DNA from 3 places in the Bacillus sp. ABA4_010 genome. Region 2 is predicted to be linked to each of the others. Evidence: riboswitches for the same ligand, from Rfam matches in the RefSeq annotation. Region 2 holds a riboswitch; each other region holds the start of a gene.
What was found. A riboswitch is a leader RNA that binds a small molecule or an ion and turns the genes downstream of it on or off. The one in region 2 is predicted to bind cobalamin.
Positions count from the first base shown of each region.

Region 1: it holds a riboswitch for cobalamin, as region 2 does, so the genes downstream of both, metE (5-methyltetrahydropteroyltriglutamate--homocysteine S-methyltransferase) here and ACXAEO_RS06680 (S-layer homology domain-containing protein) in region 2, are expected to answer to the same signal.
Region 3: it holds a riboswitch for cobalamin, as region 2 does, so the genes downstream of both, ACXAEO_RS01325 (ribonucleotide reductase N-terminal alpha domain-containing protein) here and ACXAEO_RS06680 (S-layer homology domain-containing protein) in region 2, are expected to answer to the same signal.

Region 1 covers NZ_JBSWUN010000003.1:1,663,388-1,665,654, forward strand. The annotation lists gene ACXAEO_RS09430 (organic hydroperoxide resistance protein) at 1-163, shown strand, start outside; gene ACXAEO_RS09435 (hypothetical protein) at 228-677, opposite strand; cobalamin riboswitch at 983-1,188, shown strand; gene metE (5-methyltetrahydropteroyltriglutamate--homocysteine S-methyltransferase) at 1,304-2,267, shown strand, end outside.
Region 2 covers NZ_JBSWUN010000003.1:1,105,074-1,107,340, forward strand. The annotation lists gene ACXAEO_RS06675 (OsmC family protein) at 1-226, shown strand, start outside; cobalamin riboswitch at 551-745, shown strand; gene ACXAEO_RS06680 (S-layer homology domain-containing protein) at 988-2,267, shown strand, end outside.
Region 3 covers NZ_JBSWUN010000003.1:26,076-28,342, reverse strand. The annotation lists partial or broken gene ACXAEO_RS01330 (ribonucleoside-diphosphate reductase subunit alpha) at 1-156, opposite strand, end outside; partial or broken gene ACXAEO_RS01325 (ribonucleotide reductase N-terminal alpha domain-containing protein) at 483-1,307, opposite strand; cobalamin riboswitch at 1,435-1,618, opposite strand; gene menC (o-succinylbenzoate synthase) at 1,872-2,267, opposite strand, start outside.

The sequences.
Region 1 (2,267 bases), 560 kb from region 2:
AAAAGATACAGACGGCGGTTTCGGTTTAGCAGCTGTATTAGATGTAAAAGTAGAAGGTGTCAGCAAAGAAGAAGCACAAGAGCTTGCAGAAGCTGCCCATCAAGTATGCCCATATTCCAAAGCAACAAGAGGCAATATGGAAGTGACACTGAACGTTCTTTAATTTTTATATGGAATAAGATGAAACGAAGCCCATTGCTTTTTCAAAAAGTGATGGGCTTCGTTTTTTAATTGGACCAAGGATTGACTTTGGAAGCAGTGAGGAGATCTTGCTGAATTTCAATTTCGATCAGGTCGGCATTACGGAAAAGCAAGGTCGGTTCATTCATCTCATCACACGACCGTTGACCGACAAATGATAATTCAAGTCTTTCCATCTGTTCATCAAGATTTCCTTTCGCAAAAAAGCGAAGCGTATCCCCAGGCTTAGCGACTGAAGAAAGCGAAAATGTTTTTGTTAAAGTGCTGTTTTGAGGGATGGGTTGTACAGTATCTGGAAACATAGTCTCAACTCCTGTACTGTCACACACTTCGGCAAATAATTGTATAGAAATATCAGTATCAGTCGGATTTTTCATTAGAATGTGAATGACATCAGGGGGACCTCCGACTGAGTCACCCGTTATCTTTCCAGGGACTTTCATCAGACCTGTTGTGAGAAGCAGAACATTTGCCATAAAGAATACAGCCTCCTTGTAAAAGTAGCCTCTGTTAACATTCTTGTTGAACAGATTCTCAAAGTTCATTATGTATATGAAAAAAGCAGCATGTTTGAAAGGGACAAACCGACTGATAGTTTGGTCTATTTTTTGGCAGCGCTAACGATGATGAAAGTGATTGGGATGAGATTGGTTTTAGAAAAAGAATGAGAGGGCTTACAAAAAAACATCTGAAAATTATTCACGAAAAAACTTGCAAAAATAGGAAAGATAGTATACTCTTAATCTCAATCGATATTCTATTGGGAATATTCTAAAAATAAAATAACGTTCAAGCAATAGGTGTTAAAACGGGAAACCCCTGCTTTTAACTGAAAAGGGAAGTCCGGTGTAAATCCGGCACGGTCGCGCCACTGTAAGAGGGAGCAATCCATTATGAACCACTGCGTTATGGATATTGTCATGAAGCGGGAAGGGATGGAGAGCGGTGAACTTAAGTCAGGAGACCTGCCTGTTGTATGCGCTTATTACCTACGCGAAATAGGGAGGAGTGATGGCCATATGTCGCAGCCTTTTAGTTGTTTCGACTCTAGTTAACTATGTCTATCATCAGTCTCTCTTTTAAGAAAAGGGAGGCTTTTTTCATGGAGACGACACAATACAAATTAGGAGGCATCAGCATGCATATTAAAAGTTCAAATCTAGGATATCCGCGAATTGGTGAAAATCGTGAATGGAAAAAAACATTGGAAACGTTTTGGGCAGGAGAAATTACGGAAGAACAATTCAATAGCCAGATGGAGAAAATCCGCTTGTCACATTTGAAAAAGCAACAGGAAAAAGGAATTGACTTAATTCCAGTCGGCGACTTCAGCTATTATGATCACGTGTTGGATACGGCGGCTATGTTCGGCCTTCTTCCAAAACGATTCCAAACAGATGAAAAGCCGCTTCAACGCTATTTTGAAGTCGCACGCGGCAGCAAAGGAAAAGTCGCATCCGAGATGACGAAATGGTTCAATACGAACTATCACTACATCGTACCTGAATTGGAAGATGTAACACCTGAGTTAGTCGAAAACCGTCCTTTAGCTTTATATAAAGAAGCAAAAGAAAAGTTAGGCATTAACGGAAAGCCGGTCATTCTTGGGCCGATTACGTTTTTGGAACTGTCAAAAGGAAGCAACGACTCGAAACGTTCACAGTGGGTGCAAGCGCTTGTCCCGCTTTACATTGAAGTATTGAAGCAGTTAGCGGAAGCGGGAGCAGAGTGGGTTCAAATCGATGAACCGATTTTAGTGAAAAACGTAAGCAACGAGCTTTTACAGGAGTTTCAAGAAGTGTACATAGCGATCCAACAAGCAGTTCCAACGATTAAAGTGATTTTGCAAACGTACTATGAAAGTGTCGACCAATATGAAGCGGTTGTTCAGTTGCCTGTTGCCGCTATCGGCCTTGACTTTGTTCATGATGCTGGCCGCAACTTACAAAAGCTTCAAACAGTTGGTTTTCCAGAAGATAAAGTACTCGCAGCGGGTATTATTGATGGTAGAAATGTGTGGAAAGCCGGTCTTGAAGAAAAAGCCGAACTCATTCACACGTTGACAA
Region 2 (2,267 bases):
CGGTATCGATTTTGATATTCGCGGTGAATTCGACCCACGCGGCTTAATGGGTGACGCAAGTGTACGTCCATACTTTGAAAAAGTTATCATTGATGCATCTGTTAGAACAAACGAATCTGATGAGCGCATTCAAGAACTTCAACAAAAAACAGATGCTCGCTGCCCTGTCTTCACAACATTACAAGCAGCTGACATCGAAATGGTAGTCAACTGGAAAAGAGCATAATGAACAAAAAGAGCCCCGGCACATGGAAATTTCATGCTGGGGCTCTTCTGTTAAGGTCACTTAAGCAGATGTTACTAACTTTGCACGGAAGCTAGAAGTCACTGGTTTTTTTTTAGGGGGAAGCACTGTTTTTAATCACAGTCAACTTCATTTGAATAGAAATGTTTATTATCAACTATAGGCTCTCTGCTTGAATAAACTTTCAAAGGTTCACCTAAGCGGCTGTCGCCAATCCCGCAAGGGGGGCCAAAGCCGCTTGCCAGACAAATATTTTACTAGACTCTTTTGTCAATATTATGTATGATTACATGGTAATTACAACTATACATAATCGAGCGGCATGGTGCTGAAAATGTTCATTTTTAGCTTAAAAGGGAAGTCCGGTGAAAGTCCGGTGCGGTTCCGCCACTGTAAGTGGGGAGAGACCTTGCATGATGTCACTGTTTCTACAAGAAACGGGAAGACGCAAGGAATTGTTGATCCACGAGCCAGGAGACCTGCCATGTTGCGGATGCCATTAGCCTGCGGGAATAGGGAAGGTGTCACGTTCGGGATATAAACAGCTACTGTACAAGAAGAGCGTTTTCGTTCTTCTGTTGCTTTGATACGCTAATTGACCGGTGATTTCGTGTACAAAGCCCTTTGCTTATGAAGCAGAGGGCTTTTTCATTTTCCTTTCTCGCCCTTTCCAGAAAGGCATCTGCTCAAAGTGGATGCAAGTTGTAAAGTCCAAATATTCAAAAGATACAAAGGGGGAGAACATGATGAACAGCCAATCGAAAAGAATCGTAGCGTTTATGCTTACATTTTTACTTTTGCTTGCACAAGTAGTTGGCGGCTTTGCGCCTGTTGGACAGGCGGAAGAAATTACGTTGGCACAAAAAGTAGAAGAGCAACTGACAGATACGAAAGAATATTTTACATCGTTGCCGGCTCCTAGAGATGATTGGGATGCTTTTGCTTTTTATTTAGCGAATAAACCCGTCAGTTTATCATACGTAGAAAGTCTAGTTAATAAAATTAAGGGGAATAACGGAAATTATAGCAAAACGACAGATCTTGCGAGAACGATTATTGCGTTAAATGCTGCTGGTTACAATCCATTAAATGTAGATGGAATAAATTTAGTTGAAAAACTATACAACAAAGAAATGAGTCAAGTGAGTGCAGAAAATGATGCAGCATGGGCTCTTTTAGCTTTTGACAGTCAAAACTATGACATTCCGAGCGATGCTAACATCAACCGAGAGCTCCTTTTAGATCATCTTGTAAGCAAAAGCCTGTCAACAGGCGGATGGGGCCAATCGGCGATTGATCCTGATATTACAGGAATGGTCATGAGCGCTTTAGCACCATATAAACAGAAGTCAGAAGTGGAGGCTGTTTTGAATCAAGCAGCCGAGCGATTGGAAACAGTTCATCCGGTTAACAGTAATAGCTTAGCTCAAATGATTCTTGGGTTAACAGCTGCTGGTATTGACCCTGCTTCAGATGATTATATCTATAATAATGAAAATTTAATAGAACAGCTTTTAAGCTTTGCGTTTGCCTCTACTCATGAATATAAAGGACAGTTCCGTTGGACAAGAGGTGATGATGAAGCGAATGAGATGGCAACACAGCAATCTTTATTTGCTTTAGAAGCATATGATCGTCTTGTAAAAACGGGAACAGGTGTTATTTTCCAAGAAATTAGCGGAACCGTCCAGCAGCCTGGGACGTCTGAAGTAGCGACTGTCCGCATTGTTCCTTTAAATAAAGCAATTGCAAAAGGGGAAACCGTTCAATTAACGGCTGAAGCAAAAAATGGGGAAGGAACTGTTGTAGAAAATGCTTCTTTAGGATGGAGCAGCTCCAATGCGACGATTGCAGAAGTGAGTAATCAAGGACTTCTGACTGCAAAAGCAGTGGGAACTGTTACGGTTACTGTTCATTCCTTAGAAGATGAAAGCATTAAAGGTTCTATCGAAGTGACGATTCAGCAACAGTCTTCTGCAGCAGTAACAATCGTAGTAGAAGGACCAGAAAGTCATATTGCCAC
Region 3 (2,267 bases), 1.1 Mb from region 2:
AGTCCGCTGACGTTCATCGCCATTATTTAATCTTGTATCTAAAAACGAGAAAATATCTTTATGCATCACGTCAAGAAAAACAGCAATCGCTCCCTGTCTTTGACCTAACTGATCAACACTAACCGCAGTATTGTTAAGCTGCTTCATCCATGGAATTCAAAATTGTTACTCTTCATTTTAAAAATGAAGGGATAGGTCATTTCTGCCTATCTCTCTATGTCGCCATAGAGTTCAGACTATATCATTATCCATTATTTAAATGGATAGGCGGATCGGATTATAAAATTACTTTCATAACCACCTAGTCGTTGAACCTTCTTCCCAAATCAACTTAGGAAGCTTGGCTGCTGATTAACCGCAATCTCGGATTTTTAGGGGTCAATACGTCATTACTGCGTATCATCCTACCTTGATATACTCGGTCTTTCCAGCAATTGACCGCCTTTTTATACAAACATTACTGCCTGCAGGCGCTATTCCTTAACGCCACTTGAAACCCCTTTAAACCCTTTAATATCACTTCCTCGGCTTCTTACCTTGCCTAGATATGCGCCGATACCTCCACCGTTTTTACTAACAGTCGCAATATCTGTATTGCTATCATAAATTCCTCTCAAACTATCATCAACTGTATCGATAAAGCAGCTTGATAGTTGCCCGTAGCTTTTTCCTGCATTCGCCAATGTCGGTGTGGCCACAGTCATGTATAAATTAGAAAGAGCCCAGTAAGCTTCTTTAATCAGTTCAATTCGCTTATCTTTGGACTCCTTCATCATTAACGCCATCGCAATGATTAAAAAACGTTCTTGCGGCAGTTCGTAAATTTCTCCGCTATGCGATTTAGCCAAGTAACGGTCCGCTAACGTTAACACCCCGATGTATGTAAACAAAAGATCCCGCTCCGGCACGATAATTCGTTCAAGCTCTTCCATCTCTTCCTTCGAGTATTCCTGCAACAGCTTTTCACTGTAAATGCCTGTATTCGTCAATGTTTGAATCAAGCTGTAGAGTGAACCGTATTTTTGTTGAACATCATAGCCTCTCGAAACAGAAGCTTTTTTATAAAGCTGATCTAAATAAATTTTTGCTGCGGCATATGTCCATTTCGGCTCATCCATCGAGATTCGTTCTAAAGCAGATAATATAAGTAAATTGCTAACTTGTTCTTCTGTCATTTCTTGGCGATGTGCTACAGCCTGTCCAATCTTTTCGTTGTATAAAGAAAAATCTAATTCAGGAAATGATTGTGCCAATTCCTCTAAGTAGATTGTTAGATGTTCGCTGTGCGGTGCATATGTGTTTTCCAAAACATTCCCTCCCTATTAATAAAAAAACGCCCATCGGATTTCGATGAGCGGATAGAATGAAAGGACAAAATGATGCACGCGGCACCTTTTGTACTCGCATTCTATCCTCTCAATTCCCGAAGAAGATAGTACGATATGAAAATAGGCAGGTCTCCTGACTTATGCATCATCTTACTTTAAGGCCTTCCCATGAAGCTGCTTCACAGTGGTTTCCTTATTTCATCAGCAATTACAGTTGCGGGGACAGTTCTGGATTCTCACCAGATTCCCTTTTCAGTTGCGGTCGCAACACCTATTTCACCGAGTAACACAATATGTTGTATTTTTTATTTTTAAAAACAACTATATCTTGTTGTCTTGTTTATTATAAAGGCAATTTTTACATCTGACAACCATTTTCTCACTTTCCCTACTTTAAATTAAAATGCAATTTTCGACAAGAGGGGAGCACAAAACGACCATTTATTCTGTATGAGTAGGCAGTAAAACCTTCACTCCAACGTCCTGAGTAATCAAAAGCATCGAAGTAAAAGAGGACGAAATCCCCGCCAATGGACGTTTCCTTTAGTAGCGCTTATATTGTTTTTGATTATATGTAACACGCGTCAAAACATCTCGATTTATGTCTACACCGATTCCCCTTCCTGATGGAACGACGATACTTCCGTCTTGCACCGTCACTTCTGGAAGGATTACATCTTTCTCCCAATAGCGGGATGATGCAGAAATATCGCCAGGAATTGTAAAACCCGGCAGAGAGGCAAGCGCAATATTATGAGCACGTGAAACGCCTGATTCAAGCATTCCCCCCACCCATAAATCGACCCCCTCATTCCAGCACATATCATGAATACGCTTCGCTTCCGTTAACCCTCCGACTCGCCCCACTTTCACATTGATAACGCGGCAGCTCCCTAGCTCAATCGCTTTACGCGCATCATCATACGAAACAATGCTCTC